3 regions of the Dickeya parazeae Ech586 genome follow, and region 1 is predicted to be linked to each of the others. Evidence: predicted binding sites of a transcription regulator. Region 1 holds the regulator's gene; each other region holds the start of a gene.
The links. The regulator Fur, encoded in region 1, represses iron uptake genes when iron is present. The targets are predictions, from matches to a motif close to ATAATAATGAGAACNACTATCAA.

Region 1 (11,817 bases):
ATGGTTTCCAGCGTTTGGACACAAAGGCTGCTTAGTGCGTCATTGAACTGAACGCCGCCGCAACCATTCAATTGCAGGTCGATAAAGCCAGGGGCCAGTAGCGCACCAGCAAGATCACGCCGGGGCAGGGTGTCAGGCAGTTCATGTGCCGGGCATACCGCCTCGATCAGTCCATCGGTGACGACGACGGCATAACCGTCAAGGATCTGGTGGCCGGTAAAAACACGACCATTGATTAAAGCGAACATCTCTAAGCTCCTGGCTCACCGATTACAGATTTTTGATATTTTCAGCTTCCAGCTCGCGGAAATATTTCACGGTCTTCACTTTTAATTCCATGGTGGAAGGCTCATCGCACACCATCAGCGCTTTAGCGTGCAATTGCAGGCAACTGATGGTCCACATGTGATTCACGTTACCTTCTACCGCCGCCTGAAGCGCCTGCGCCTTATGACGGCCGCTAACCAGAATCATCACTTCTTCTGCATCCAACAGCGTACCCACGCCGACTGTCAGGGCATATTTAGGCACCTGGCTGACGTCGCCGTCGAAGAAACGGGAATTGGCGATACGGGTCTCTTCCGTCAGCGTTTTGATACGGGTACGGGATACCAGAGAAGACGCCGGTTCGTTAAAAGCGATATGACCATCGTTGCCGACGCCGCCCATGAACAGATGAATCTTGCCGTAAGACTTGATTTTTTCTTCATAACGCTGACACTCAGCCGCGATATCTTCCGCGTTGCCATTCAACAGGTTAATGTTTCCTTCCGGAATATCAACGTGATTGAAAAAATTCTGGTACATAAAGGTGCGGTAGCTTTCCGGGTGGTCCGCCGGTAGTCCGACGTATTCATCCATGTTGAAAGTAACAACATGCTTAAAGCTGACCTGGCCTGCTTTGTAAAGCGCAATCAGCGCTTTGTAAGCTTCCAGCGGCGAGCTGCCGGTTGGCAGACCGAGCACGAACGGGCGTTCTGCCGTCGGGTTGAAAGCATTGATGCGCTCGACAATATAGCGGGCGGCCCATTTGCCAACCTCGGCGGGGGTCGTTAGTGGAATCAGTCTCATGGTGCTCTCCTCTGGCAATCGGTTAGCTATCATCGGGTAGTCGCAGCCAGATAGATTGGCTGCCAGGTAATATGCCGATGCGATGTGTCGGTGTTTATCTGGGGGGTAGTGTAGCGTGTTTTTTTTAGTCTTGAAATAAGTTGTGTTAATGCAGCGCCATAAACTTTTAATATGTGCGTTTGTGGTGACTATTATCACATAATCATGGTTATTAATTTGCGTGGCGAATTATTTTTTTGGCACTCTGGTCAGGCCCACATGGCTGGCGGGTGATTTGGTAACAAGGCTGACAGACAATTTTATTGCCCGTAAGGGAAAGAGAGGGGAAGGTGAGTACACTCGGTTATTTACAAAAAGTAGGCCGTGCGTTGATGGTGCCGGTCGCTACATTACCTGCAGCCGCCATCCTGATGGGGGTAGGGTACTGGATAGACCCGGTTGGCTGGGGGAGCGAAAGCGCGCTGGCGGCATTGTTGATCAAGTCTGGCGCGGCGATTATCGAGCATATGGCGGTATTGTTTGCTGTTGGTGTCGCTTACGGTATGTCTAAGGATAAAGACGGCGCGGCGGCGCTGTCCGGGTTTGTCGGTTATCTGGTGTTGACTACGCTGTGCTCGCCTGCGGCGGTATCAATGATTCAACATATCCCGCTGGCAGAGGTACCCAAGGCATTCAGTAAGATTGAAAACCAATTCATCGGTATCCTGGTCGGCGTGATTTCCGCCGAGTTGTATAACCGCTACAGCCAGGTTGAATTGCCTAAAGCGCTCTCTTTCTTCAACGGTCGCCGACTGGTGCCGATTCTGGTATCAGTGCTGATGATTGTGGTGGCGTTTGTGCTGATGTACGTCTGGCCGGTGATTTATAACGCGCTGGTGTCCTTTGGCGAACATATCCAGCAAATGGGGTCGGTGGGTGCTGGTATCTATGCCTTCTTTAACCGCCTGTTGATTCCGGTCGGGTTGCATCATGCACTGAATTCAGTGTTCTGGTTCGATGTGGCGGGCATTAACGATATCCCCAATTTCCTGAGCGGGCAGCAGGCGATTGATGCTGGCAAAGCGATTCCGGGCATTACCGGGCGTTATCAGGCCGGTTTCTTCCCGATCATGATGTTTGGTTTGCCGGGCGCGGCGCTGGCGATTTATCACTGTGCGCGTCCTGAAAATCGTAGCCGGGTGGCGGGGATTATGGTGGCGGCGGCGTTTGCAGCCTTCTTCACCGGCATTACCGAACCGCTGGAATTCTCCTTCATGTTTGTCGCGCCTGTGCTGTATGTACTGCACGCCGTGTTGACCGGGATTTCCGTATTCATCGCTGCCAGCATGCACTGGATTGCCGGTTTTGGTTTCAGTGCTGGTTTGGTGGACCTGGTGCTTTCTACGCGCAACCCACTGGCGACACATTGGTATATGTTGCTGCTCCAGGGAGTGGTGTTCTTCGCCATTTATTATGTGGTGTTCCGCTTTACCATTACCCGATTTAACCTGATGACGCCGGGACGTGAAGCCGCTGCGACAACACAGACTTCAACTGAGGTAACCGCTCCTGCGGGTAATGCCCAATCGGTAGCGAAAGGGTATTTGCAGGCCATCGGCGGTAAAGACAACCTGACCGGCATCGACGCTTGTATCACTCGCTTGCGCCTGAGCGTGAAGGATTCGAGCCTGGTGGACGAATCAGCGGCACGTCAGTTAGGGGCCGCGGGTGTGATTCGTCTCAATAAGCAAAGCGTGCAGATTGTGGTTGGCACTCAGGCGGAGAATATCGCCGCCGCCTTGCGTGAGGTTTCACAGGAATAATTCGGCTGGCGTCATTATCGCCGTCTGATATCGATAAACGGAGCGCGCCTGCAAGCACGCTCCGTTTTTTTATCTTGAATTTTCATGAAACAAACGGTTGTTTCCCAGCGTGGCTTGTTGGATCATTAGTGGTTAAGGGTTGTTTTTTCGCATTTGAGGAACCAAGCATGAGTGAGGCTGAAGCCCGCCCAACCAACTTTATTCGTCAGATCATTGATGAAGATCTGGCTACCGGTAAACACGACAGCATTCAGACGCGTTTTCCTCCAGAGCCGAACGGCTATCTTCATATCGGCCACGCTAAATCCATCTGCCTGAACTTCGGTATCGCTGAAGATTACAACGGCAAGTGCAACCTGCGTTTTGATGATACCAACCCGGTAAAAGAAGATATCGAGTACGTTGAATCCATCAAACATGACGTTCAGTGGCTGGGTTTTTCCTGGAGCGGCAATGTTCGCTATTCGTCGGACTATTTTGATCAGTTGCACATGTATGCTGTTGAACTGATCAATAAAGGGTTGGCATATGTCGATGAGCTGACGCCGGAACAGATTCGCGAATACCGCGGCACGCTGACCTCTCCGGGCAAAAATAGCCCGTACCGCGATCGCAGCGTTGAAGAGAACATGGCGCTGTTTGAAAAAATGCGCAACGGCGGTTTCGCCGAAGGTGCTGCTTGCCTGCGTGCTAAAATCGACATGGCATCGCCATTTATCGTGATGCGCGACCCGGTGCTGTATCGCATCAAATTCGCCGAGCATCATCAGACCGGCAATAAGTGGTGCATCTACCCGATGTATGACTTCACCCACTGCATTTCCGATGCGCTGGAAGGTATTACACATTCGCTGTGTACGCTGGAGTTTCAGGATAACCGTCGCCTGTATGACTGGGTGCTGGATAATATCACCATTCCTGCTCACCCGCGTCAGTACGAGTTTTCCCGCCTGAACCTGGAATACGCGGTCATGTCCAAGCGGAAACTGAACCAACTGGTGAGTGAGAAGATCGTCGAAGGCTGGAACGATCCGCGCATGCCGACCATCTCTGGTTTACGCCGCCGTGGTTATACCGCCGCTTCTATTCGTGAGTTCTGCCGCCGTATTGGTGTGACCAAACAGGATAACACTGTGGAAATGGCAGCCCTCGAGTCGTGCATTCGTGATGACCTCAACGAAAATGCACCACGCGCGATGGCGGTGCTGGATCCGGTGAAAGTGGTAATTGAGAACCTGCCGGAAGGTCATGAAGAATGGCTGAGCATGCCCAACCATCCGAATAAACCAGAGATGGGAACACGACAGGTTGCCTTCAGTCGCGAAGTGTACATTGATCGCGCTGATTTTCGTGAAGAAGCCAATAAGCAGTACAAACGTCTGGTGCTGGGCAAAGAAGTCCGTCTGCGTAATGCGTATGTCATTAAGGCTGAACGCATTGATAAAGACGAGCAGGGTGTGATCACCACGATTTACTGCAGCTGTGATACGGAAACCCTGAGCAAGGATCCGGCCGACGGCCGTAAAGTGAAAGGTGTGATCCACTGGGTATCTGCTGCTCACGCGTTGCCAGCGCAGTTCCGTCTGTATGATCGCCTGTTTAGCATAGCTAACCCTGGCGGAGCAGAGGATTTTCTCTCCACCATCAATCCTGATTCACTGAGTATTGCTCAGGGCTTTGTCGAAGCCAGTTTGGGTAATGCTGAGGTCGAAAAAGCCTATCAGTTTGAGCGTGAAGGGTATTTCTGCGCGGATCGCGTTTATTCCCGTCCTGATCATCTGGTATTCAACCGGACGGTGGGATTGCGTGATAGTTGGGCGGGTTAATCGCTGCCTGATTGGGACGTTAAGATAAAAATAAAACCGCCTCGGCGGTTTTATTTTTGCTCAGAATTAATAGAGAAGGCTCAATCAGCGTTCGTCGTGCGCGTTGTCGTCTTCACGGCAGTCGCCGCTACTGCAATGGCCATACAGATACAAACTGTGGTTGGTGAGCTTGATGCCATGCTTCTCGGAAATTTCACGCTGGCGCGCTTCGATAGACTCATCGCTGAATTCAATCACCCGACCGCAATCCAGACAGATCAAATGATCATGGTGGTGTTGCTGGGTGAGTTCGAAAACGGATTTGCCACCTTCGAAGTTGTGGCGGGTGACAATGCCAGCATCGTCAAACTGGTTGAGCACACGGTAGACAGTGGCCAAACCAATCTCTTCCCCCATATCAATCAGCTTCTTGTATAAGTCTTCCGCGCTGACGTGGTGGCATTGAGGATCCTGAAGGACTTCCAAAATTTTCAGTCGTGGAAGTGTGACTTTCAGGCCGGCCTTCTTTAATGCGGTGTTGTTGTCAGTCATGCGGATTTAGTCCTGTTACGTGCTTTATCTGGGAGGCTATTAGCCTAGTATCATCGGTCGGCGTAAAAAAGGTCATGTGTCTCAATTATAGAACCGCACCATCGAAATGAAAACTACGGAACTTTTACAATATGGTTCAGGTTAACGTACTGTATTCAGAGTAGTTATCGATAAGGAACAAATTGTACGCCAGGATTTATCATTAAACATAATCCGGCTGAGCGAATGACATTGTACCTTGTCAGGATGAAAAGTTAAAAAAATGTATCACTGATTGCGATAGGTTTTATCTATCTATGGCTCTCATTATCGATTTAGCCATCGATTTACCTGTTGAGATTTACCTATCGATGTTTACTTATCGATGGTGATATGGCCCCGACTACATTGGCACCAGCGGTGCATCAGGGCCACGGGTGAATCAGGCCAGTAAGGCTTTCAAATTCAGCTCTTCGCTGATTTGCTTGACCCAGGTGGATACGCGTTCGCCGGTCAGTTCTGGCTGGCGATCTTCATCAATAGCCAGGCCGATAAAGTGATCGTCATCCGCCAGGCCTTTTGAGGCTTCGAAGTAGTAGCCTTCTGTTGGCCAGTGACCAACGATGTTTGCACCGCGCGGTTCGATGATGTCGCGAATGGTGCCCATGGCGTCACAGAAGTACTCTGCGTAGTCTTCCTGATCACCGCAACCAAAGATAGCTACTAGTTTTCCAGAAAAATCAATCTCTTCCAGGGTTGGGAAGAAATCATCCCAGTCACATTGTGCTTCGCCGTAGTACCAGGTCGGGATACCCAGCAGCAGGATGTCAAAGCGCTCCAGATCCTCTTTGCTGCTTTTGGCAATGTCGTGCAGTTCGGCGACGTCGCTGCCCAGTTTTTGCTGGATAGTTTTAGCAATATTTTCGGTATTACCAGTATCACTGCCAAAAAAAATGCCTATGAGAGCCATAGATTAAATAACCTCTTGATTCCTAAGGGTATGGTGCTTACGTCACCCACTATCCGTTAATAATAGCAGACACTGTCTGACGGATAAACGTGTATCTGTGGCTGCCTGCAGTCGTGCTGTAAAAACAATTAATTGATTCTTTTTTAATCGCCTTCTTAATGTTTTTTTAATTTTTTTTAAATACGATATTCTCACAGATAACTGAAAATATGGGCAATTGGTTAAATATCTAATTTTTATTAGTTTTTAAAAAAACAGAAAAGACTAAATATTCTTATAGTTTTGACGATGACGGAACATGGTGCTTTATTGAATGTAAATGTGCAGCAATGTTTCTTACAAAACGAGAGACTTTCTCATTACATAAGTCAAAACAAGCCTTACCTCCTCGATCAATAGCTCGTTTATGGAGTCAATTATGCAATTCCTAAAAAATATTGCCATTCGCACTGCCATGTTATGGGTGCTTGGCATCTTCTGTGTGTTATGGATTGCGGTCTCGCTCTACACTATGTATTCGTTCAAAACCATGAACGAAACATCTAAAACCAGTGCTTTGCTGGTTAATAATATGAATTTGGTTAATACCGGTAATGACCAGTATTTCCGTATGGTAACCCGACTGGCACGTGCGATTGATTATCGGCAGAGTGGCGATGATCAGAAGGCAGATGAACAGCAAAAATCATCACAGGCTGCGCTGGATCTACTGAAATCTAACCTTGAAGCCTTCAAAAAGATTGATCATGTCGGCATGTCGCCGGAGCTGGTGGACGCGGTAACACGTGACTGGAGCAACCTGATTACCCAAGGGGTTGAGCCGATGTACCAGCGTGCGGTGGACAAAAAGTTCGATGAGTACGACAAGTATGCCAAAGACATCGTGCCCGCCTTCAGTCGTCAGTTCAATGTCTCGTTCACCAACTTCAACAAAGCCGGGTCAACGATGTTCGTCGATGCCGGCGACCGGTTGGAAAGTATTACTGCTGTCGGACAGAATATTTTGTTGGCAGGGCTGGTGGCTGGTTTGTTGATGCTGTTTATGACCGATCGCTATCTGGTCGCGTGTTTGACTCGCCCACTCAACGATCTGCGTGAACACTTCCAGGTGATTGCGGCTGGCCGTCTTGGCAAACCGATTCTGGATTTTGGTAACAACTGCGTAGGTAAACTGTTCCCGCTGCTGCGCGATATGCAAACCAGCCTGGCGAACACCGTGAGTACCATTCGAAGCAGTGCGGATTCCATTTATCAGGGTGTGTCGGAAATTGCATCCGGCAACAACGACCTGGCGGCCCGTACCGAGTCGCAGGCAGCGGCATTGGAAGAAAGTGCGGCCAGTATGGAACAGCTGACATCGACCGTGAAACAGAATGCGGAAAATGCCAGCCACGCCAGCCAACTGGCTCATCAGGCTTCTACCACGGCTAGTAAGGGGGGGGCACTGGTCGACAATGTTGTGAAAACCATGGCGGAAATCTCCGGTAGTTCGAAGAAAATCGCTGAGATTACCAGTGTCATTAATGGCATCGCTTTCCAGACCAACATTCTGGCGTTGAACGCAGCGGTTGAAGCGGCTCGCGCTGGTGAGCAGGGGCGTGGATTCGCGGTGGTGGCCGGTGAAGTAAGAAGCCTGGCGCAACGCAGTGCGCAGGCGGCCAAAGAGATTGAAAATCTGATTGCCGAGTCGGTTCGTTGCGTGGATAACGGTTCCTCGTTGGTGGCTGACGCAGGCAGTACCATGAGCGAGATTGTGAAAGCGGTAACCAATGTGACCGAGATTATGTCGGAAATCGCCACCGCATCGGATGAGCAAAGTAAAGGTATCGCTCAGGCTGGCCTGGCGATCACGGAAATGGATGGCGTGACTCAGCAGAACGCCGCGCTGGTGCAGGAGGCCTCTGCCGCGACTCGCTCACTGGAAGAACAGGCGATGGTGCTGACCGAAGCGGTATCTGTATTCCGTCTGTCCGAAGAACAGGCATCCGGTCTGCCGCCAAGACGCGACCGTCAGGCACCGGTTAAAGCCGTGGCGGCCCCGGCTGCCAAAGCATTGCCTGCTGCGACATCAGCGAAGAAAGGCAGTGATAATTGGGAAACGTTCTGATGTATTGAGGACGTCAGGCGTCATGGATGACGCCAGCACTATGTAGTTGTGTTGTAGTCGTGTATTAGTCTTGTTGTTCTGCCAACTGTGCCAGCAGCATCTGTTCTATCAGTTCACTTCGGCTGATGTTTTTTTGTTCAGCTAGCGCATTGAGAATCTCTACCGCTTCACTGTTAATTTTCAGCTCGACACGGCGAAGACCCCGCACTTTGTCACGCCGCAACTGGTTGCGCTTGTTGATCCGTAACTGTTCGTCACGCGAGAGCGGATTGGTTTTCGGCCGCCCTGGCCGACGCTCATTCGCGAACAGATCCAGCGTGGTGCGATCCGTTTGTTCTTTTGCCATAACTAATGGTACTGCAAGAAATTCGGCCAAAACGCCGCGTTTGATCTCGGAGGCTCACCGCCGGGATTATCTGGTGCTTTTAGCAACTCAGGCCGCGTTTTGATGAAATGTGGTTAACGATGCAAGTGGCCATACAGCCATCCCTCATACTGAGCGCGCCATAATACCCCAGCCGTTGCGGTGGCGACAACGTTTACTGGGGCTAAGACTCAATTAAGGCTTAATTAAATCAGGCTATAAGACAACCCCTTTGCCTGCCGGGCGGACTATCGTCTCGTTGCGCCTTAATGTGAGGCTAAAAAACGGTGGATGGCGCGCAGTACGGCGTCGGGTTTTTCCGCGTGTACCCAGTGGCCTGCACCACTGACCACATGGGCTCTAGCGGCAGGAAACTGGCGCACCAGGTCGTCGCGATAACGATCGTCCAGATAAGGCGACTCACTGCCACGGATAAACAGAATAGAGCCCGTCCAGGGGGATACCTCTTTCCAGCCGACAATATGCTCGTACTGATCCCATAATACCGGTACGTTAAAACGCCACTCTCCTTGCTGAAATGACTTCAGCAAAAATTGCACCACGCCTTCTTCGCCGGACAGATGAGGCCGCATGATTTCCGCTGCCTGTGAGCGTTGTGTGACGCCCGCGTCGCTGACGGCGCGAATAGCGGCAAACACCTTATCGTGGCGACGAACCTGATAATCGACCGGCGCAATATCAATTGCCACGATGCGGTCGATGCGTGCGGCAAGCCGTTCGGTCAGAGCCATTGACACTTTTCCACCCATCGAATGGCCTATCAGGATGACACGCTCCAGACCCAGCTCGTCAATCAGTTCACACACATCCTGCGCCATAGCCGGATACGTCATCTCTGACGAGCGAGGCGACAACCCATGATTGCGCAGATCAACTTGCACGGTATCGTGATGTTTTTGCAGATCGCGTGCCAGTACGCCGAGGTTATCCAGATTACCGAATAGCCCATGAATGAGGACAACGGGTAATTGATTTTGCGGGGATTGTGCGTTTTGCCAGCGATAATTCAATTTCATGGTGAAGTTCATTCAGAGAGACAGTGGCTTAGGGTATCATGACTTTACCATGTCGCTTCGCCGCAGGGTAAACTCTCTCAGGCAGCGTCAACCGGGGCAGCAGGCGGAAAGTCGCGTTCATGTACAGGATGTGCGCGGTACGTTCAGGATAATCCTGAATATGTTCTCAGCGCTGTCTGCTGCTGTTCGTGGGTTGCGCATAGCCTGTATAATTCCCGATGATTAATTAAAGACATAAAACAGTACTGGATAAAGATGAAAACTATTGAGGTCGACGACGAGCTTTACCGTTATATCGCCAGCCACACTCAGCATATCGGCGAGAGTGCATCAGATATTTTACGGCGCATGCTGAAGTTCAGCAGCGCGCAGCCAGCGGCGGTGGCGGTACCACCGGCAACGGAGTCGACAATCACCCAGCCTGCTGCCGTGCAGCCGCCGCGTGACCGGGTAAGAACCGTGCGCGAGTTACTGTTGTCGGACGAATACGCCGAGCAGAGTAGGGCAGTCAATCGTTTCCTGATGGTGCTGTCTACCCTGTATCGCTTATCGCCAGAAGAATTTGCGGCGGCCACCGAGTCGTCGCACGGTCGTACCCGCGTTTATTTTGCGGCTGACGAGCAGACCTTGTTGCTGCACGGCGCCCAGACTAAACCTCGCCCTATTGAAGGCACGCCTTACTGGGTTATCACTAATACCAATACCGGTCGTAAACGTAGCATGGTCGAGGACATCATGCTGGCGATGCAGTTCCCGCCGGAGCTGACAGAGAAAGTTTGCGGCACCATTTAAATCACTGCGTCAGGAAGAAACGCCAATGGCTAATCACCCGAGAGCCGGACAACCTACCCGGCAAAGCGACCTGATTAATGTCGCACAGTTGACGTCCCAGTATTATGTGTTGAGCCCGGATGCGAGCAATCCGGCTCAGTCGGTTAAATTCGGTACTTCAGGCCACCGCGGCAGTGCCGCTCGCCACAGTTTCAATGAAGCCCATATTCTGGCGATTGCTCAGGCGATTGCTGAAGAGCGTAGCCGTCAGGGCATCACGGGGCCATGCTATGTGGGCAAAGACACCCACGCCCTGTCCGAGCCGGCGTTCATTTCCGTACTGGAAGTGCTGACCGCCAACGGTGTCGACGTCATTATCCAGCAGGATAACGGGTTTACCCCGACACCGGCGGTGTCGAACGCGATTCTGGTGCACAACCGCCAGGGCGGCGCACTGGCGGACGGTATCGTGATTACCCCATCGCATAACCCGCCGGAAGACGGTGGTATTAAATACAACCCGCCTAATGGCGGCCCGGCGGATACCAATCTCACCAGCGTGATTGAAAAACGTGCTAACGCACTGCTGGCGGATAACTTACGTGAGGTGAAGCGCCAGTCGTTGGATCTCGCTCGCCAGAGCGGCCACCTGCACGAACGCGATCTGGTCGAGGCGTATGTCGAGTCGCTGGGTGAGGTGGTGGACATGGCCGCTATCCAGCGTGCGGGCCTGAAACTTGGCGTGGATCCGCTCGGTGGTTCCGGCATTGCTTACTGGCAGCGCATCGCCGAGCGCTACCAGCTGGATCTGACGCTGGTTAACGATGCTATCGATCAGACGTTCCGGTTTATGACGCTGGACCACGACGGTGTTATCCGTATGGACTGCTCGTCGGTTTCGGCGATGTCTGGCCTGCTGTCGCTGCGCGATAAGTTCGATCTGGCCTTCGCCAACGACCCGGATTATGACCGCCACGGCATTGTCACCCCGGCTGGGTTGATGAATCCGAACCACTATCTGGCGGTCGCTATCAACTATCTGTTCCGTCATCGTCCGCAGTGGGGCGAATCGGTCGCAGTGGGTAAAACACTGGTATCCAGTGCGATGATCGACCGTGTAGTGGCCGATCTGGGCCGTAAACTGGTGGAAGTGCCGGTCGGCTTCAAATGGTTTGTGGATGGTTTGTTTGACGGGACGCTGGGCTTCGGCGGTGAAGAGAGCGCTGGCGCCTCGTTCCTGCGTTTTGACGGCACACCCTGGTCGACGGATAAAGACGGTATCATTCTGTGCCTGCTGGCTGCGGAAATCACCGCGGTAACCGGTAAGAACCCACAGCAGCATTATGATGAATTGGCGGC
Region 2 (9,110 bases), 1.9 Mb from region 1:
GGTGGATTACGGCGACAAAAGCTGGCAACAACTGGCTGACTATCTGGGTGAAGCTATCGGTCACGAAACCGATGCCCGCCAGGTCATTGAGCGTTTCGAACAGCGGGTGCAGGCGGTGAAACAGGCGATTGAGCTGCCGCCACAACCCGTGTCGGCACTGGTGTATTACGAAGACGGTCGGGGAGTTAACCTATGGACACCCTCGTCCGCACAGGGACAATTGCTCCATGAACTCGGGTTCCAGTTAGCTTCGCTGCCGGACAACCTGCCTACCGAAACGCGAATGGGCAAACGGCAAGATATTGTGCAGATTTCCGGCGAGAATATGGCTGCCAGCCTCAACGGCCAGTCACTACTGCTGTTCGCCACTGACGAGGATACCGTGAAGCGGGTTATCGATAACCCGTTCCTCAGTCACCTCGAACCGGTCGTGCAACACCGCGTTTGGGCGATGGGCCCGGACACCTTCCGGCTCGATTATTACAGCGCCAGCAACATGCTGGACCGGATCGAACACCGTTTTCGTCGGCCAGCGGCTCACTGACCGACAGCATTGATCACACGGCGACGCGTTATCCTTCCTGTAACACGTCGCCGGTTTCCTCTTCGGTCTGCGTTTCCGGCGGCTCGCCAAAACGGCATTGTCGTAGCGGACGTACCAGCAATGCCATCAGTGCCCCCAGCGCGGTCGCCGCCGCACCGAACGCCAGAATGCTGGTCGCAGGCACCAGGAGTTTGCCCATCAGCCCCAGAATCAGCGCGCCAACGGAATCACCGGTGACATCCTGCGCGGTACCGAGACTATTGACCCGGCCCAACAGGTGATCCGGCGTGTGACTCTGAATCAGGGTGAACTGCAACAACGAGGTGATCGCATTGAAATAGCCATAACAGACTAACGCCAGCAGCGCTGGCAGCAAATGGCTAAACAGCCCCAGCGACCCCACCGCCAGAAACGCCCCTGTCGCACAGCCCAGCAGAATGCGCCCCGGCCGCTCTACACCCGATACCCAGCCACTGGTAAACGCCCCCAGCATGGCACCCAGCGGTACGGCGGAATACATTAATCCCACCGCCGACGGCCCGGCGTGGTACGCGTCACCCGCCAGCGCCGGGAACAGCACCCGCATGGCACCCACCACGCTCACCAGCATACCCAGTAGCACCACACATCCCACCACCGGGTGCGCACAAACAAAACGCACCCCGCCCGCCAGCGCCTGTAATGGGTGCTCCGGTTTGCCCGGTGCCGGTTTCATGGTCGGCAGTCGCACCAAGGGGATCAAGGTCGCCAGCGTACCGGCGGCAGCCACCGCGAAATTCCAGCCTACGCCACCAGCGACAATAATCACCCCACCCAGCGCGGGTGACAAAATGGCACCCAGTCGTACCGTCAACATGGTCAGCGCCCCGGCAGCCGGTAAATTTTCCCGACCGACCAACAACGGGATGACCGCCATCAGCGCGGTCATCCCCAGTGCGCCGAAAAAGCCGTCCCAGGCCGCCAGCACGTACAGCGCCAGCAATGACGGCGTGCCGGAAAACGCGTTCAGGCTCAGTGCCACAAACCCTATCCCACAGGTGCCGCGGGCAAACAAAATCAGTTTGCGGCGATCAAAGCGATCCGCCAGTACCCCGCCCAACATCAGCCCGATAAACATGCCGATGCCATCCAATGCCACCGCCATACCGACCTGTAACGTTGAACCGGTCATCGCCTGAATCTGCACCGGTACACCTACGGTCAACATACCAAGAGCAAACACCGATAACATGCGGGCCACAAAAATGGCGCGAAAATGCGCATTCTGCCTGAGCAGACTGAAGTCGAGAAAAAAAGAAGATTTAGCCATGAGTGTTGGTTGAATTCCTGTCTTTAGTCAAAATGCGGCTTCGGCCGCACAGCAGCGCCGCCAGTAGCGACCTGAAAAACGGCATACCCGGCAAGGTGCGAGACGTTAATCCTGTGGTAAACGCCCCTAACCCGGCTTCAGGTCAATGTCTTTACCAAAACCTCAATGTTACCCTAGTCATGCCATAACATTAATGATAATAATAATCATATGCATTATTTAATAAAGCAGTTCTTATCAATGCGTTCATCTCTTTGTAGTCAGGCAACCGTCCTGCCGTACACACTGTCATCGTTAACCGGGCGTCGGCTTGGTGGCGTACTGCCTTGTCTGCTGTTGCTAGCTTTGGTGTGTCTCGCCAGCCTGATGCTGGGTGCCCGCGCCATCGCGCCGGAGGTCGTCTGGCAGAGTCTGGCCGGTCATACACAAGGTCCGGACAGCATCATCGTTTTACAGGCGCGGCTGCCGCGCACACTGGCCGGTATTCTGGTGGGCATGGCGCTCGGTGCCTCCGGTGCGGTGATGCAGGCGCTGACCCGCAACCCGCTGGCCGACCCCGGCATCCTCGGCGTTAACGCCGGAGCCAGTTTCGCCATCGTGCTCGGCATCAGCGTATTCGGGATTACCGGTATGGCGTCGTGGCTGGGGTTTGCCTGGCTCGGCGTGTTGGCAGCCAGCCTGATGGTGTGGATCATCGGTACACTGAGCGGCGGTCGGGTTAATCCAATACGCCTGACGCTGGCCGGTGTGGCGCTGAGCGCCGTGTTGTCGGGGTTTACCTCATCACTGTCGCTGCTCAATCCACACGCCTTTGATCAGTTGCGTCTGTGGGAAGCCGGTACGCTGGATATCCGTTCGCTGAGCAACATTGCCTGGGTCACGCCCATCGTACTGCTGGGCTGCGCACTGGCTTTTTTGGCCGCTCGTTCATTGAATACGCTTAGTATGGGGGATGACCTCGCGACGGCACTCGGCACCCGTGTGGGGGTCATTCGTGTGATGGCGATGCTGTCGGTGATGCTGTTGTGTGGCTCCGCTACCGCGCTGACCGGCCCGATTGGCTTTGTCGGCCTGATGATCCCCCATATCGCTCGCGGCTGGGCCGGTCCGGATCAACGCTGGATTCTGCTCTATTCCCTGCTGTTCGCCCCCATACTGTTGCTCTGCGCTGATATTGTCGGCCGCCTGTTGGTAGCGGGTGAATTGCGGGTTTCTATTGTCACCGCCTTTATCGGTGCGCCGGTGCTGATCTGGCTGGTACGCCAGCGCAAGTTTTAGGAAACACGTTATGTCTACCCGAACTCTGTTCCTGCGCACGGCTTCTGGTTTGATTAGCGGTCGGTTGCCGTTGCGTGCATTGTGGATCAACCTCTCGCTGCTGTTGGTCTGCATTGCCCTGCTGACGCTGGCAGTCAGCCTCGGCACCCTGCCGCTGTCAGCCGTCACCGTCTGGCAGGCGCTGGCTCACCACGGTGATGCCGGTACCGTGACCGTGGTCACCCAATGGCGCGCCCCTCGGGCGATCATGGCGTTACTGTGCGGTGCCTGTCTTGGTATCAGCGGTGCTATCTTCCAGTCCCTGACGCGCAACCCATTGGGTAGCCCGGACGTCGTGGGCTTTAACACCGGTGCCTATACCGGTGCGCTGGTCACGATCATTGTGCTGCACGGCAGCTATTACCAGATTGCCGGTGGTGCCATGTTGGGTGGTCTGGCGACCGCGTTACTGGTGTATCTGCTGGCCTGGCGGCAGGGTATCAGCGGTTTTCGGTTGATTATCGTCGGGATCGCGGTCAGTGCCGTGTTGTCGGCGTTCAATACCTGGTTGATGATCACCGGCGCGCTGGAAACGGTGATGAGCGCCGCCTTGTGGGGAGCTGGCTCGTTGAACGGTATGACCTGGGCCAAAGCCATGCCAGCGTTACTGGTAATGCCACTGACCGTGCTGGCAACGCTACTGCTGGCGCGGCGCTTGCAATTGCTGGAAATGGGCGATGACAGCGCCAGAGCGCTGGGGGTCAATGCACAGGCCAGCCGATTGTGGCTGATGCTGTGCGGCATCGTATTGATTGCGGTGGTCACGGCCAGTGCCGGGCCGGTTTCCTTTATCGCACTGGCCGCACCGCAGATAGCACGCCGCCTGACTCGTGCCAGCACTATGCCGCTGTGCGCCGCCGCACTGGTGGGGAGCGTGCTGCTACTGGCAGCGGATATTGTCGCTCAGCATCTGTTTACCGGTCGGCAATTGCCTGTCGGTTCGGTGACGGTCAGCATTGGCGGGCTGTATCTGATCGGGTTGCTGATCCGTGAATCGCGTCGCTAATCCGCCCCTTTAATTTACCTGTAATTTGCCTGTAAAGAGTGATTCGGATGACACAGCTTTTACACGCCGAGCAGTTAACGCTGGGCTACGACAACAACATTATCGCCCGCAATTTGAGCGTGGCGATCCCGGCAGGAAAATTCAGCGTCATCATCGGCCCCAACGCCTGTGGCAAATCCACCCTGCTGCGAGCGCTATGCCGCCTGCTCAAACCGATGGCGGGCGACGTGTTGCTGGACGGTACCAGCATCCACCGCATTCCCACCAAAACGCTGGCACGGCAGTTGGGTCTGCTGCCACAGCACGCTATCGTGCCGGATAACATCACCGTGATGGATTTGGTCGCGCGCGGCCGCTACCCGCATCAAACGCTACTGCGTCAGTGGAGTGAGGCGGATCAAGTGGCGGTGGAACAGGCGATGGTGGCGACTAACGTCAGCGAACTGGCAGAACGCAGCGTCGATGAACTGTCTGGCGGCCAGCGTCAACGGGTGTGGATTGCGATGGTGCTGGCACAACAAACGCCGCTGTTATTGCTGGATGAACCGACCACCTGGCTGGATATCGCCCATCAAATTGACCTGCTCGATCTGTTTCGGGAACTGAACCAGCAGCATGACCGCACACTGGTGGCGGTACTGCACGACCTCAATCAGGCCTGCCGCTACGCCGATCACCTTATCGTGATGCGCGCAGGCACCGTCATGGCGCAGGGTGCCCCCGCCGATGTCATCACCGCCGAACTGGTGCAGGCAGTGTTCGGCATGGCCTGCGTCATCATCGACGACCCGGTTTCCCACACACCCCTTATCGTCCCCTGCGGCCGCCATCACCCAGCCCCTTGACGCTGTTGACAAACAGCGCTGTTGTTTTGTTATTGGTGATTTCTGTTGGAGTTACGAGAGGTTTCGTGCTTGATGGCATCCGTTATCCCTTTGCGACATCATCGCACGCACGACAAGGAGAGGCTCAGCGCCGCCTCTCCTTGACCACTGGCTGGTGGCTAAACTGTGCCGCTGGCGCGGTCCCCTCGGCGTTCGCCTTCGCTGTTCGGGCCGCCCGTGACGCGTTCCAGACGCGGCACGGTCTTTCGCCGCGTCCATGCGGCTCACCCGGCGAAGACGAACACCTCGGCACAGTTTTTGACGCCAGAAAGACCCATTGCTGACGATTAAGATGGTTGTCTACAGCCTCCATGGCCGACTGCTGTCGGCCATGTTCTCATTCACCGGTGTAGCAGCTTATTCAGCAACGGCCCCAGGTTTTCCAGCGATGCGGGCGACAGAATATCCGCGTGCTCACAATACTGCGGATACTGCGTCAGTGTACCGACATACGGTGCCCAGGTTGCGTCAACGTCCATCCCTGCTGGCAGGGTGCGGGTTGCCACAAACAACGTGGCTTCACCGTCGTAACGCTGTGAACGGGCCGATGACAACAGCCGTACCGCATCCTGATAGTTAGCGACGATATTGCCAAACATCGCCTCCCGTTCTGCGCGCAGTTGCGGGTCGTCCTCCGCCTGCGTGTCGGCCATAAACCCGGCCTGTTCACGCTCGACTTCCTCGCGGGCGTCGGCTTCATCCGGGGCGGTCCAGTCCTGCCCTTCCGGCGGATAGGTATCCAACAAACCGAGGAACGACACCGTTTCGCCCGCCTGTTGCAACCGTGCAGCGATACCGTGCGCCAGCGTACCGCCGAGCGAGTAACCCAGCAGGAAATACGGCCCCTGCGGCTGAATACGCCGGATGGTCGCCAGATGGCGCTCACACATCGCGTCCACCGATTCACACGCGGCAATCACCCCGTCCGGTCGTGGTGATTGCAACCCGACGATCGGGTACTCCCCGTCCAGATACTGCAACAGACCCGCATACTGCCAGGCAAAGCCCGATGCCGGATGCAGGCAGAACAGCACCGGCCCGGTTCCCGTCCGTAACGGCAGCATATCGCCATTACCGTCCAGATGCTGGCTGTCCGCATCGCCTTCTACCAGCGCTGCAATGCGGGCTACGCTGCGTGCCGCCATAATCTGCCCCACCGTCAGCGAGTGTTGCAGCTGACGGCGAATCTCGGCGGCCAGTCGCATGGCCAGCAACGAGTGACCGCCCAGTGCAAAGAAATCGTCATCCACCGATACTGTCTCGCAGGCCAGTAAATCAACAAACAGGGCCGCGACCGTGCGTTCGATGTCCGTTTGCGGAGCGCGCCCGTCAGCGTGCTGTCCGGCAGGTGCCGGTAACGCCTTACGATCCAGTTTGCCATTCGCACTCAGCGGGAATGACGCCATCAGCACATAACTCACTGGCACCATATGGGCTGGCAATTGCTGCGACAGCGACTGTTGCAACTGGTCAACATCCAGCGAGACACCGGCCTGCGCCACCAGCCAGGCCACCAGCTGTCGGGCATCGGCACCGTGCAGTCGGGTTGCTTTTCCACCCAACTCACGCGCACCGACCACCGCTTGCGCCACGCCGGGCTGTGCCAGCAGCACCTGCTCAATTTCGCCCAGTTCGATGCGCTGACCACGGATTTTCAACTGGTCATCGCTACGCCCCAGGTAGTCTACCGTGCCGTCTTCCAGCCAGCGTGCGATATCGCCGGTACGGTACATCCGTTCACCGTGGGCAAACGGGTCCGCCACAAAACGGCTGGCAGTCAAATCCGGTCGCCGCAGGTACCCCTGCGCCAGTTGGATACCGCACAAATACAGATCGCCCGCTACGCCGACCGGTACCGGCCGCAACGCGCCGTCCAGAATACGCAGTTGGGTATTCCACACCGGCAGGCCGATAGGAATGCCCGGCAACTGACAGCGTTCCAGCGCCTCGCCAGAGGCCGGTTGCCAGGTGACATCCACTGCGGCTTCGGTCGGGCCGTACAAGTTGTGCAGCGGTGCCGCGATGAGCGACTGATAATCCAGCGCCAGTTCGCGCGACAGCGCTTCACCACTACAGAACACTCGCCGCAGGCTGCCACAGCCGATCTCGTCACGCGGATGCGTCTCCAGCGCACTCACCCAGGCCGCCAGCATCGACGGCACGAAGTGCAAGGTGGTCACCGCGTAATCGTTGATCAACTGTACCAGTGCCTCCGGGTCACGGTGCGCATCCGGCGGTGCCATCACCAGACGGGCACCGACCATCAGCGGCCAGAAGAACTCCCACACCGACACATCGAAGCTGCACGGTGTTTTCTGTAGCACCACGTCATCCGCCACTAACGGGTATTGATGCTGCATCCACCACAAACGGTTGACGATAGCCTGATGGCCGACCACCACCCCTTTCGGGCGGCCAGTAGAACCGGAGGTGTAAATCACGTAAGCGGCCTGCTGATCGGCGACCGGCGGCGACGAGTGACGCGGCGACTGGCGTTCATCCGCCAGCGTATCGAGCAACAGTACATCGGCCATGCCCGCAAAACGCGATTGCAAACGGCTTTCGGTGATCAGCAGGCGAGGTTGCGCATCCTCCACCATCAGCGCCAGCCGCTCATCTGGGTAACCGGTATCCAGCGGCAGCCAGGCCGCACCCGCCTCCAGAATGGCATATAACGCCAGGCTCAAGCGCACCGAGCGCGGCAGCGCCACCGCCACGATGTCGCCGGGGCGCACACCGGCGTCGATCAGCCGGTCGGCCAGCAGACGGGTCTGGCGTTGAACCTGACGGTAGGTCAACTGATGCTGACTATCCACCAGCGCGATACGCTCCGGCGTGCGTTGTGCCTGTGCTGCCAACGCCTGATGCAACGTACCCGGCGGTACTGGCTGTTCGGTACGATTGACCGCCGCCAGCAGCGCCTGCTCTTGCGGCAGTTGCAGATTCCAGGCCGACAGCGGGCGCTCCGGGTCTGCCACCAGTTGTTGCAGTAACAGTAATAAGCGCTGCGCCAGCCGCTGCGGCTGCGCCACGCTGTCGCGGTATTCCATCAGCAGCCGCAGCCGTTTGCCCGGCAGCACCAGCAGCGTCAGCGGATAGTGGGTATAACCCCGATTGTTGACCGCCTCACAGCGCAGCGCCTGCCCGGCCTGACTCAGCTCATCGCCATCCGGGTAGTTCTCCACCACCAGCAAGGTGTCGAACAGCGTGCCGGTACCCGCCAGTTGCTGGATTTCCCCCAGGCCTACGTCATCGTGTTCAATCAGTTGAATTTGCAGCGCCTGTAGCTCAGCCAACTGCGGCGGCAACGGCCGTGATGCATCCAACCGTACCCGCACCGGTAACGTATTGCTGAATAACCCGACCTGCTGGCTGATGCCGTCGATCTGCCCGAAGCGGCCGGACACCGGCGAGCCGAACAGCACATCGTCCGCGCCGCTACTGGCGCACAGCAACATCCCCCAGATGCCCTGCATTACGCTGTTGAGCGTCAGGCCATACTGTTTACACAGCGCCAGTAACCCGTGTTCCAGTTGCGGTTCCGGCAGTAACTCCAGCTCGCGCACTTCATCATGATACGAACCATCGCCATGATGCGGTCCGTCACCAAATAGCAGGGTCGGGCGGGCACCCGTCAGCACGTCACGCCAGCGCTGACGTGACGCCTGCGCGTCGCGGGCCGCCAGTTGCCGAACGATGTCGGCATACGGCACGCTGTGCGGCGTGAGTGCCGAGCGCCCCTGATACAACGTGGTGAACAGGTCACGCAGGCATACCGGGGTCGACCAGCCATCCACCACCAGATGATGCGCATTCAGAAACAGTGTGTGACGCTCAGTGCCCGCATGGCTGACCAGCAAGGCGTGCAACATGGATGAGGGCTGGTGAAACAGGTCGCGCGCCAGTTCAGCTTTTTCCAGCGCCAGCAGCGCAGCGGCCTCTTCGTCTGCTGGCATCGCCGGTAACGTCTGACTCTCCAACGGCCAGTAGCACTGGTCGTCACGCAGCACCGGCAACACCTGCAACGGCACCGACGTCTGTTCGGTATCA
Region 3 (11,817 bases), 1.9 Mb from region 1:
ACGGCGGTTCACACACAGGCCGGTGTGCTGTGTGGTTATCCTTACCTATCTTCGTCATTGATAGGCTACCAACGCGTTGGTTTGCTTATCTGATCTATACCCCAAATAATTCGAGTTGCAGGAAGGCGGCAAGTGAGTGAATCCCGATGAGCTTACTCAGGTAAGTGATTCGGGTGAATGAACGCAGCCAACACACCTGCAACTTGAAGTATGACGGGTATATATTGGCCTGTCGCCCGATGGGCCAATACACCCTGTGTTAACCCAGTGGATTCTTCGCCCGCCACCTGGCGTACTCAGCGTGTATATAACCTGATGCGTCGTCATTAGCACCGAATGGTATGGCGGCTGTTCCTGCAATAAGGTATATCCCTTGTCCTGAGCCGTTACCAATAACGTCATTTTTACTGATCGTTTTTACTGATCGTTATTATTGGGTATTCGGCTATCGGATGATCGTTCTGCTATCACATTGCTGTTCGCTAACAACATGAGGCGGCGGGGCGTAATTGCCCGTATCGACCGCCAACAAATAAGGAAAACGCTATGTCAGGTTTGTTTGATCCTATTCATATTGGTGCTATTCAGGCTGAAAACCGTATTGTCATGGCACCGCTGACCCGCATGCGTGCTTTTGATCAGCGTATCCCAAGCGCGCTGTCGCAGGAGTATTACGTTCAGCGTGCCAGTGCCGGGATGATCCTGACGGAGGCGACCGCCGTTACCCCACAGGGTGTCGGTTACCCCAATACCCCAGGCATCTGGTCGGAGGAACACATTGAAGGCTGGCGTCGCATCAATGCGGCGGTCCACGCGGCAGGCGGCAAAATGGTGTTGCAGATGTGGCATGTGGGTCGCATTTCAGACCCCGTCTATCTGGACGGCGAGTTACCGGTGGCTCCCAGCGCCATTGCGGCAGAGGGGCATGTGGCGACGATTCGCCCATACAAACCCTATGTGGTGCCACGCGCGCTGGAAACGGATGAAATCCCAGGGATTGTTGAAGACTTTCGTCAGGCGGCGGAAAACGCCAAACGCGCTGGGTTTGATGGGGTGGAAATCCATGCGGCCAATGGTTACCTGTTCGATCAATTTCTGCATGATGGCTCAAACCAGCGCACCGATCAGTACGGCGGCTCGATTGCCAATCGGGCGCGTTTCCTGTTGGAAACCGTCGATGCTGTGTTGACCGTCTGGCCAGCGGATCGGGTCGGCGTGCACCTGAATACCATGTCTAACACCCATTCTATGCAGGACGCCGATCCGCAAGCGCTGTTCGGCTATGTAGCAGAACAACTGGACAGTCGTGAACTGGCCTTCATCTTTGTGCGTGAAGCGTTGGATACCCCACAGCGTATTCTGCCGCTGATCCGTAAAACCTTCCGTGGCGTAGTGATCGCCAATGATGGCCTGACCCGTGACACGGCCGAACAATTGTTAGCGGATGGCGAGGCGGATGCGGTGTCGTTTGGGAGAATGTATATCGCCAACCCGGATCTGGTTGAGCGCCTGCGTCGCGGTGCACCGCTGAATGAACTCAACGGCAGCACGATCTATGGTGCGGGGGCGGAAGGCTATACCGATTACCCGGTATTGGCGGAATAAAACTCCCCAGGAGGCCATCGGCCTCCTTTTTTACGACTCTACGTATTTACGACCGCTACGGTTGAATCACCGCGGTGGTTAGCCGGGCAATGCAGCAGCGCCGCTGGCGTTCGTCCACTATTTCTACCTGCCAGACTTGTGTCTGGCGGCCCAGATGCAGTGGCTGGCAGATTCCCCGTACCTCTCCTTGTATCACCGCCCGTAGATGACTGGCGTTAATTTCTACGCCGACCACGCTGGCACCTGGTTCGGTGCACAGCCAGCCCGCCACTGAGCCGAGAGATTCGGCCAGCACCACCGAAGCACCGCCATGCAACAGGCCAAATGGCTGTCGGGTGCGGGCGTCTACCGGCATCAGCGCTTCCAGACTGTTGTCCGTCATGTGGACAAAACGGATCCCCAGATGCGACAACATGCAGTCTTCACTCATCTGGTTGAGCATGTCCAGCGTGGTGACGCGTTTCCAGATCAAGGTGTGTTTCTCCTGTTTTCCATCAAGAGCCCGTGCCGGGGTCATGCGCCCAGCGTAGCACCACCGTCGATGACCACATCCTGTAACGTCACGTGGCCTGCCAAATCAGACGCCAGAAACAGCACTGTGTCGGTAATGTCGCGCGGACGGGCGATTTTGCCGAGCGGAATGCCCAGTTTGAACTGTTCCGGAAAACCGGTAATGGTGTGTTGTTCTGCATCGGGGGCGTGCCACAGGCTGCGCTGCATCGGGGTATCGGTGGAGCCGGGTGAGACCAGATTGCAGCGCACGCCATACGGCGCCAATTCGAGACCGACGGTCAGGCACAGGCTGCGTAAGGCCGCCTTGGAAGCGCAATAGGCGGCCATGCCGACGCGCGGCACATGCGCGGCGTTGGAGCCGATAGACACGATAGCACCGCGGCGTTGCCGCTGAAATTGTGGGAGCACGGCCTGAAACAGATGAAACGCACCGCCAGCGTTGACGTTTAGGCAATCCTGCCAGTCTTGCTGACTGAGCGTTTCGGTGTGGCCCATTCGCAGGATCCCGGCACCGTTAATCAGCACATCCAGATGCGGCGTCTGTGCCAGTTGTCTGGCACAGGTGGCAGCAACAGCCGCTGCATCGCTGACATCCAGCTCGATGGCGTGAAACGGCAAATCGTCTGAGGAAAAGGCACGGTCAAACCCGGTGACGGTCGCCCCCGCCTCGGTAAAACGGCAGGCGATGTCATAACCGATGCCGCGTCCGGCACCGGTTACCCACACCTGCTTACCGCTGAAATCCAGCGCGACGCTCATGCTTCCTCCGCCTGACGCTGGCTGAGCAACTGATGCCAGTGACGCAACGTAGGCTTTTTCACTAATGCCACGAAGTCTAGGTCATGCCCTTGCTGACGCCAGCGGGTAACCAGCGACATGATGCGTACTGAATCCAACCCATAATCCAGCAGGTTGTCGTCGTCGCCGATGTCGTCATCGTCATCCAGCAACGGCAGCAGTTCGGCGCGCAGGCGCGTCAGGCCGTCGTCCGTATGTGGCGTGAGCGCATCCAGCAGTTGTTCGCAGGTCAGCACCCGGCCGCAGCGACCGGCGGTATAACGCAGTGCCATCAGGTGTTCTTCCTGGGAAAAATCTGCCAGCGCATCGGCTACCATGAACGGTTTGATGTCACGCATAAACGCATCGGTAGCGGTCGTCAGGCAACCGATATGCGCGTATACCCCACAGATAATCAACTGGTCACGGCCGGATGATTTCAAGCGCTGTTCCAGATCAGAACGGTGGAAGGCGCTGTAGCGCCATTTCACCAGCACGGTATCGCTGTCTTCCGGCGTCAGGGCGGCGGCGATGCGCTGTTGTTCCGGGTGGCGATTGAGTCCCGGTCCCCACATGTCGTTGAGCAGCGCCCGGTCAGCGTCGCTTTGCTGATTGGGCTGGGCGGTATAAAACACCGGGATACCCTGCTGACGGCATGCCTGTCGAAGGCGTGCGACGTTGGCGATCAACTGTTCGGTCAGCGGGCTGTTTTCTCCCCAGAAATTGAGGAAGTAGTTTTGCATGTCATGAATCAGCAAGGCCGCGCGAGAGGCGTCAACCGGCCAGTTCACCTTATTGACTGGCAGGTGCTCTGCGCTGGGAAGTGGGTAGGCGTTCAGTTTTGGAATAGCCATGATTTATTCTCCTGCAGCGGCCGTTGCGACGTGCTGTTGCGCCAGCTGGCGTAGCCGCTGTTTATCGACTTTGCCCACTGCGGTTTCCGGCAGGGTGGGCAGTTGTTCAAATCGGTCCGGTAATTTGTAGTCGGCGATACCCTGTTCACGCAGGTGGCGACGTAATGTCACCGCTTTGAGTGGCTCGCGGGTGACCAGAAAAGCGCAGCTTTTCTCACCCATCATCGGGTCGGGCACCGCCACCAGCGCGGCGTTGATCACGGCGGGGTGGCGAAGCAGCAGGTTTTCGATCTCTTCAGCGGCAATCTTTTCCCCGCCACGGTTGATCTGGTCTTTTTCACGCCCGACCACTTGCAGGTAGCCATCGGCCTGTTGGATCACCACATCGCCGGAGCAGTAGAACCCTTGCGCGTTGAACACCTGGCGGTTGTAGGCCGGGCTGCGGTAGTAACCACGGAAGGTGTAGGGGCCACGCGTCATCAGACGGCCCGGTGTACCGTGCGGCAATGGGTTGCCGTCGGCATCGGCTACCCAGACCTCGTCATCGTCGCTGATCGGGCAGCCCTGCGTGGTAAAGCAGTGGACATCGTCATCGTCCAGCCGGGTGTAATTCACCAGCCCTTCGGCCATGCCGAACACTTGCTGTAACTGGCAACCCAGCTCTGTTGGTATGCGCCGTGCCAGCGATTCGCTTAACCGAGCACCACCGACCTGCAGTACGCGCAGGCTTGCCAGCGCGTGGCGATCGCCGGATAACGCCACCGCTTCCAGCCACAGTGTGACAGCTGGGGGGACCAGCGCGGTGAGGGTGATGCGGTGCTGCGCAATCAACGGGAAACAGCAGGCTGGGCTGGGGTCGCTTGCCAGCACGACCGTGCCCCCGGCATAAAACACACCCAGTGCGCCCGGCGAACTGAGCGGGTAGTTGTGGGCGGCGGGCAGGGCGCACAGGAAACGGGTATGTGCGTCAACCCGGCAAATCTCCACGCTGCCGCGGATGCTGTAGTAGTAATCGTTGTGGGTACGAGGAATCAGTTTCGGGGTGCCGGTGCTACCGCCGGAAAGCTGGAAGAATGCCACCTGATCGGCGGGTGTCGGGGTTGCTGGTGCGAAGGCTTCCGCTTCCAGCAGCAACTGTGACAAATCCTGAGACGTGTCGCCATCACCACGCAGCAGAACGTGCTGTAACGTGGGGCAGCGTTGGCGTAGTTCGTTGATAAAATCATCGCTGGCAAACAATGCGTGGCTGCGATCGGCTATCAGCAGCGTTGGCGCAATCTGGTCGGCATAGGCGCACAGCTCGCTGCGCTGATGGCTGAACAGGGCGTTGACCGGCACGATACCGGCACGCAGCAGCGCGAAGTACGTCAGGTAGAACTCGGCGATATTGCCTAGTTGTACCAGCGCCGTTTGCCCTGGGGTGATGCCCTGGCGTTGCAGTGAGCCAGCTAATTGCGCCACCAGTTGGTTCATCTGGCGGTAGCTGAGCGTGCGTTCGCCATCGATCAGGGCGATGGCGTCATTATCAGCATGACGGGTGAGGATGTCGCCCAGCGGGAGATCCAGCCAGTAGCCCCGCTCGCGATAACGCTGCTCCAGCTCGGGCGGCCAGCGGGTGAATTCAACCATCATGCTGCACACTCCTGATCCTGACGAAGACCAAATGCACGCAGCATGGTGCTCAATTTAACGCCGGTTTCGTGCCATTCAGACACGGGCTGAGAGTCTGGTACGATGCCTGCACCGGCAAACAGCCGTACCCGGTTTTGCCGTACCTCGCCACAGCGAATGGTTACCACCCACTGGCCGTTGCCTTCATCGTCGCACCAGCCGACGATACCGCCGAATAGCCCACGGTTGAACGGTTCCAGTTGAGCGATACGGTCCCGAGCCGCTTCAAACGGTACGCCGCACAGCGCCGGGGTGGGGTGTAGCAGGCAGGCAATCGACAGGGCGTTTTCCTGGGCGTTCAACACTTCACCCTGAACACGGGTCGCCAGATGCCACAGCACCGGTGTGCTCAGCAGCTCGGGGGTGTCCGGAATGCTCAGTGTCCGACAACGTGCTGCCAGTACCCGACGAATATCATCGGTGACCAGTCGGTGTTCGTGGCGATCTTTCGCGGAGGCCAGTAGCGTACGGCGCAGGCGCTGATCTTCCACCGGGTCGTCGCTACGGCGGGCGGAACCGGCCAGCGGCTGGGACACAATCTGGTTACCCTGCTTATGCAGTAGCAGTTCCGGGCTAGCACCCAGCAGTGCACCTTGTTCCAGCGGTACGTGGAAGTTGTAGCTCCAGGGGTTTTGCTGGTTGAGTTGTCGCAACAGGCGGATTGAGTCCAGCGGTTGTTCGGTGTCGATATCCAGCAGGCGAGACAGCACGATTTTATTCAAATCGCCGTTACGGGTGGCCTCAACGCCTGCGCTGACCATCTGGCAAAACGCATCGTGTCCCGGTACTTCACGTATCTGGCGTGCGCTTATTGGCGTAGAGGGCAGAATATCGTGTTGTAGGGTGTCCCGTGAGAACCAGTGCGACTGTTGCGGCACAAACAGTCGTGCAGGCTGGCGTTTGTCAAACGGGATAGCGCCCACCAGCAGCGGCCGGGCGATACCATCCTGCCGGGCGCGGGCAAACAGGGCGCTGACCTGCTGCTGAACATCGCCCTGGAGGTGCTCGCCCCCTGCCACGGCCGTCGACAAGGCGGCGTAACATCCACGGGCATGCAGGCTGTTGTCGGGAGACAGAAACAGAAAATCATCGTGCTGAAGCGTGCGGACATCCAGCGATGAAGAGGTAGCTGCGAGCGTTGACACGGGGGGTATCCTTATGTCGAGAGTGGAACAAAATGGTGGCGCGCAGGCGTCACCGCAGGGCGGGAAAACCCGCCCTGCCGCGTATTACCAGCTGTAGCTGACCGTCGCGACGACAGTACGCCCGCTGCCGTAGAAGCAGGCAGTATCGCCACCGCATGACGCCACATAGCGCTTGTCGGTCAGGTTGTTGACGTTCAGTTGCACCGTTGTGCCTTTCAACTGCGAAGAGAGCGAACCTAACTCGTAGCGCGCCATCGCGTCGTACAGGGTATAAGCCGGGACTTTGAAGCTCTCGGCGTTATCGCCGTAGCTTGAGCCGACATAACGCACCCCGGTACCCAGCGTGACACCACGCAGCGGGCCGTTCTGGAAGCTGTAGCTGCCCCAGGTGGACGCGGAGTGACGCGGAATCGCCGATGGCGTTTTGTTCACCTGGCTGGCGGTGTAGCTGTCTTTGGTGACCGCATCGGTATAGGTGTAGGCCGCCATCAGGCTGATTTCCGGCGTCAGTTGCGTGTGCACTTCCGCTTCCGCGCCTTTGGATTTCACTTTGCCGATCTGTTCGTTGTACTGGGTCACGCTGTTGTACGAGGTGATGTTTTTCTGCGTGATATCAAACAGCGATAAGGTCAGCAGGGTATTGCTGCCTTTAGGCTGGAATTTGATACCCACCTCGGATTGTTCACCGGTGGTCGGTTTAAACGCAGGCGTGCCGGGGGCGCCGGAGTCCAGGTTGGGTTCAAACGAGGTGCTGTAGCTGACATACGGCGAAATACCGTTATCGAACGCGTAGAGCAGGCCAGTACGACCCGTGAATTTACTGTCGTCTTGCTGTGTTGAGGTACTGGTGGTGTGGTCTTGCGTGCGTATTTGGCTCCAGTCATGGCGACCGGACAGCAGCAGGTTCCACTGATTCCATTCCATCTGGTCTTGCAGATAAACGCCGACCTGATCGAGTTTTTTCTTGTAAGACTGGTTCAACGAGAGCTGGCTGTCGCTGACCAGATAAGAACCACCGTAGCTGGGGTTCGCCCAGTCAAAGTTGTATCCCGAACCGCTGTTGCGCCAGTAGTTGTAATCGCGATCCTGCCATTTGTAATCCACCCCACTGAGTACAGTGTGTTGGACATCGCCGGTTTCCAGCTTGACCTTCATCTGGTTATCCAGACCGATTTCGTCGGCGTTCAGCTCTTCACGCACCTGACGGCGGGACAGCGACGTATCAGAGATCTCCGGGTTACTCCAGGTATACACCAGATACTTGTAACGTTCTCTTAGCTGGGAATAGCGGAAGTTTTGCTGGAAAGAGACGTTATCGTTGAAGGAGTGGTCGAAAATATAACCGATGCCGATCTGCTCGCGTTTTGAACGATTGTAGTTAGGGTCGCTGACGTCCAGATCACGCGGAATATAGCCTGCGCTGGCTTCGGTCACGGTACCTATCTTGGGCAGGAAGTTGCGGTAACCGGCCTTAGGGTCGTTCTGGTAACTGGTCAGCAGCGTAAAGCTGGTATCGCTGTTCGGCAACCAGGTAATGGCTGGCGCGATAGCAACGCGCTTCTCTTTGTAATCCTTGACGAATTCATCACGGGTGCTGGCGATACCGTTGAGGCGGTAAAGCAGGGTTTTATCGTCATTGAGTGCGCCGCCGAAATCAAACGCCGCTTCACCCAGATGCTGATTACCCGCGCTGAATTCCACTTTGTGGATATCTTCTGCCGTTGGGCGTTTGCTGGTCATGCTGATGAGCCCGCCGGGGTTGACCTGTCCATACAGGACGGAGGCAGGACCGTGCACTAGCTCTACTCGTTCCAGTAACCAGGGGTCTATTTTCCCCAGCGCAGCACCCTGGCCGCTCAGGCCATAGCTCAGGCCATCAAGGAATTTCGGCGCGTAGCGGAAACCACGGGCAATCACTTCATCGTTGCGGTTAGACGAACCGCGGTAGTTGCTGACCACGCCGCTGGAATAGTTCAGAGCGTCGGATACGGAAGAAACCGCTTGTGCGTCCATCTGGTCGCGGGTGACCACGGTGACGGATTGCGGGGTTTTGATGAGCGGCGTGCTGGTTTTGGTGCCGGACGCACTTTCCTTCGCCACGATGCCTTTCAGCGGTGCAGTCACGCTTTCAGCGGCGGTTGCCGACACCACCATGGTATCGGTACTGGTCGTGGTGTCCGCTGCCTGTGCATGCGCAGCCACCAGCAAGGTGGAAGCCAGCATGGCTGGCATGGCGTTTTTATTTTTCTGCCAAGACTTTAGTTTTGTTAATTGTTTCTTCCTGGTGCTACGCATCAGAGATCCCCTCCTGTAAAAGACCTTATTTTTTATGTGCGTCAGGCTGTGTACTCACCGGCCTTGCCATTCTTTGCATTAAAAAATCGAATTAACTTTGAATTCATGTGGTTAATTTGTTTTTTAGCGATATGTGACCAGATGGCGAGTTTTTAAATCCCAGTAAACTTTGGGAATTGCATCTTATTGCAAATGAAAATGTTTCTCAATATTATTCTCGTTGTCTAAATAAATGTAAATTCACAAATCGACACATTAGTTCTGTTAACTGAATGTAAGTGAAACGTAAAGGGTTGACCCAGGAGGTTTTGATGTCGGCAGTACAGCCGTCAGGTTTCGCCGCCACGCTGTTGTCATCACCCCAGGCCGGGGATGACGCGTGGTGGCAACAGATCGCCCGCGTGGGTACGCCGCTGGTGGAAACGCAGGATAGCGAGCGGGTTCGCATGACCTTTCTCTGGCGTGACCCGAACGGCGATGAGCATCACTCCGCTATCCAACGGGTGTATGCCGATATCAACGGCGTGACCGATCACCACAGTACTGATCCGCAGAGCCTGGCGCGCCTGCCCGGCACCGATGTCTGGCATTGGTCGATGGTAATTGAACACGACTGGCGTGGCAGTTATTCCCTGATCCCGATTGCGGCGGCGCAACTGCCACCGGCATTCAGCGACGATGAACAACAGCGTGATGATCAGCAGCGGGCGTGGTGGTGTTCGCTGTTTCCCTGCGCGATGGCTGACCCGTTCAACCTGAGCCGACCGTGGGGAGCGCAATTGTCAGCGGCGCATATGCCGGGGGCGCCATCACAGCAGGCCTGGTGTGCGGTGGATCAAGGGACAGCGAGTGGCGCAGACCCAGCCAGGCTGACGGTGTTTGACTGGCAGAGCGAGCAGCTTGGCAACCAGCGTCGCATTTGGCTGTACACCACCGGGGAGAGCGACGCTCCGGCACAACGGCCGCTCTGTCTCATTCTGGATGGGCAGCGGTGGGCTGACGACACACCGCTGTTTAATGCTCTGGATACGGAAACCGCACAGGGCAATATTCCGCCCGCCGTTTGGTTATTTATTGACGCGATTGATGGGGAAACCCGTTGTCGGGAACTGCCGTGCGATGCCGCGTTCTGGCTGGCGGTACAGCAGGAATTGCTGCCGCAGGCAGCGCGCCTGACGCCGTTTAGTGACGATCCGGACCGTACCGTCGTAGCCGGGCAGAGTTATGGCGGACTGGCGGCGCTGTACGCCGGTTTGCACTGGCCGCAGCGTTTTGGCCGCGTACTCACGCAATCTGGCTCGTTCTGGTGGCCGAATCTGCAATTCATCACCGATTTTGATCAGCACGCGACGCTGGAGCCCGGCGTGTTGGTGACCCAGGTGCGGCAGGGTGGTCGGACGGCATCGCCGCTGGTGATTTTTCAGGAAGCGGGACGGCGTGAGGCAGATATCGCCTTCGTCAATCAACAGATGCATGAGGCGCTGATAGCTGCAGGGCATCAGGTTTACCAGCGTGTGTATGCCGGTGGGCATGACACCTTGTGCTGGCGTGGCGGGTTGATGGACGGATGTCGTTGGTTGTTAAACCACAGCCATATCCGATAACGCGCGGCACCCCTTATCACATGAGGTAATAACAATGAGTCAGGAACAAGTAAATCCGTTTGACGATGATCGTCTGACATTTCTGGTCGTCACCAACGAGCAACAGCAATACAGCCTGTGGCCAGAGTTTGCCGTCGTACCGGCGGGCTGGCAGGTGGTCTACGGGCCGCAGTCCCGCGAGGCGTGCATCGCCTATACCGAAACCCACTGGCAGGACATGCGTCCGGCGAGCCTGCGGGCTGAAAACGCCTAACCGGCATGACCAGTCGGGACTGTTTCCGTTGACGGAGTAAGGAAAACAACGTGTCAGAGCTACTTAACGAAACACAATTATCTACCCAGCAATCATCATCGACAAAGAAACCATCATCGACCCAGCAGCCATCATCCGCTGAAGCGTCATCGTCTCATCCCCACGTCTCCTTCTCCCCGGCGGGAGCGTCCGGGCAGCCGGTTTCTGCTCACGACGTCACGTCGGCACAGTCGGTGAATGTGTTGGAACTGCCGCTGGTGGCGGCCCAACCCGGTATCTGGATGGCCGATCACATCGCCAGTCAGTCGAATGCGTTCACGGTGGCGCATGCGCTGGAGTTGAACGGCCCGGTTGACCCGGACTGTCTGCTGGCGGCCATCCGTCAGGGGCTGTCGGAAGCGGATACGGTGCAGGCGCGCTTTGGCTTCAATGATCTTGGCGAACCGGTACAGTGGCTACCTTCTGCACCGGGTATAGCGGCGATTCATGAACCGGAATGGCTGGATTTTCGCGACCTAGCGCAAGGCGAGCAGGCTGCCTGGGCGCTGATGCAAGCGGATTTAGCCGCGCCGCTGCCGGTTGATGGTGGGCAACCGCTGTATCGTCAGGTACTGATGCAGGTATCGGCACAGCCGGAACGCTGGTTCTGGTATCAGCGCTTTCATCATCTGATGGTGGATGGTTTCAGTTTCGATGCTCTGACCCGGCGTATTGTGGCGATTTACAACGCCCTTAGCGCCGGTAAAACGCCGGACGCCTCGCCGTTTACACCGTTTGCTGATGTGGTGACGGAATACCAAGAGTGGGAACGTTCGTCGGCCTATCAGCAGTCGGCTACGTTCTGGCGCGAGCATGCCAGCGAATTGCCGACGCCGGTGTCGCTGGCGGCAGACGTTTGTGAGGCCTCGCCGCAGGGCATCCGCACCTTACAACAACGGGTCACCTTACCCGCTGCACCTTTTGTCGCACTGGCGGAGCAACGGTTTGGCGCTCAGCTACAACCGGCGGAAATTGCGATGGCGGCACTGGCGGTGTACCTCTACCGCATGAGTGGCGAGTCGCGTTTGTCGGTAGGCTTTCCGTTTATGCGGCGCATGGGG

Region 2: a site for Fur is predicted at 2,041-2,063, ahead of fepD (Fe(3+)-siderophore ABC transporter permease). Genes of this name have one in related genera too.
Region 3: a site for Fur is predicted at 9,053-9,075, ahead of fes (enterochelin esterase). Genes of this name have one in related genera too.

What each region holds. Positions count from the first base shown of each region.
Region 1 is NC_013592.1:1,290,470-1,302,286, forward strand. It holds gene nagA (N-acetylglucosamine-6-phosphate deacetylase) at 1-248, opposite strand, end outside; gene nagB (glucosamine-6-phosphate deaminase) at 271-1,071, opposite strand; gene nagE (N-acetylglucosamine-specific PTS transporter subunit IIBC) at 1,401-2,873, shown strand; gene glnS (glutamine--tRNA ligase) at 3,041-4,699, shown strand; gene fur (ferric iron uptake transcriptional regulator) at 4,784-5,230, opposite strand; gene fldA (flavodoxin FldA) at 5,652-6,179, opposite strand; gene DD586_RS05845 (methyl-accepting chemotaxis protein) at 6,598-8,286, shown strand; gene ybfE (LexA regulated protein) at 8,351-8,632, opposite strand; gene ybfF (esterase) at 8,917-9,687, opposite strand; gene seqA (replication initiation negative regulator SeqA) at 9,943-10,479, shown strand; gene pgm (phosphoglucomutase (alpha-D-glucose-1,6-bisphosphate-dependent)) at 10,505-11,817, shown strand, end outside.
Region 2 is NC_013592.1:3,170,852-3,179,961, forward strand. It holds gene fepB (Fe2+-enterobactin ABC transporter substrate-binding protein) at 1-544, shown strand, start outside; gene entS (enterobactin transporter EntS) at 573-1,853, opposite strand; gene fepD (Fe(3+)-siderophore ABC transporter permease) at 2,064-3,131, shown strand; gene fepG (iron-enterobactin ABC transporter permease) at 3,142-4,176, shown strand; gene DD586_RS13880 (ABC transporter ATP-binding protein) at 4,224-5,021, shown strand; gene DD586_RS13885 (amino acid adenylation domain-containing protein) at 5,402-9,110, opposite strand, start outside.
Region 3 is NC_013592.1:3,183,912-3,195,728, reverse strand. It holds gene DD586_RS13930 (alkene reductase) at 547-1,605, shown strand; gene DD586_RS13925 (hotdog fold thioesterase) at 1,661-2,077, opposite strand; gene dhbA (2,3-dihydro-2,3-dihydroxybenzoate dehydrogenase) at 2,119-2,877, opposite strand; gene DD586_RS13915 (isochorismatase family protein) at 2,874-3,749, opposite strand; gene DD586_RS13910 ((2,3-dihydroxybenzoyl)adenylate synthase) at 3,753-5,381, opposite strand; gene DD586_RS13905 (isochorismate synthase) at 5,378-6,565, opposite strand; gene DD586_RS13900 (TonB-dependent siderophore receptor) at 6,650-8,860, opposite strand; gene fes (enterochelin esterase) at 9,172-10,464, shown strand; gene DD586_RS13890 (MbtH family protein) at 10,499-10,717, shown strand; gene DD586_RS13885 (amino acid adenylation domain-containing protein) at 10,768-11,817, shown strand, end outside.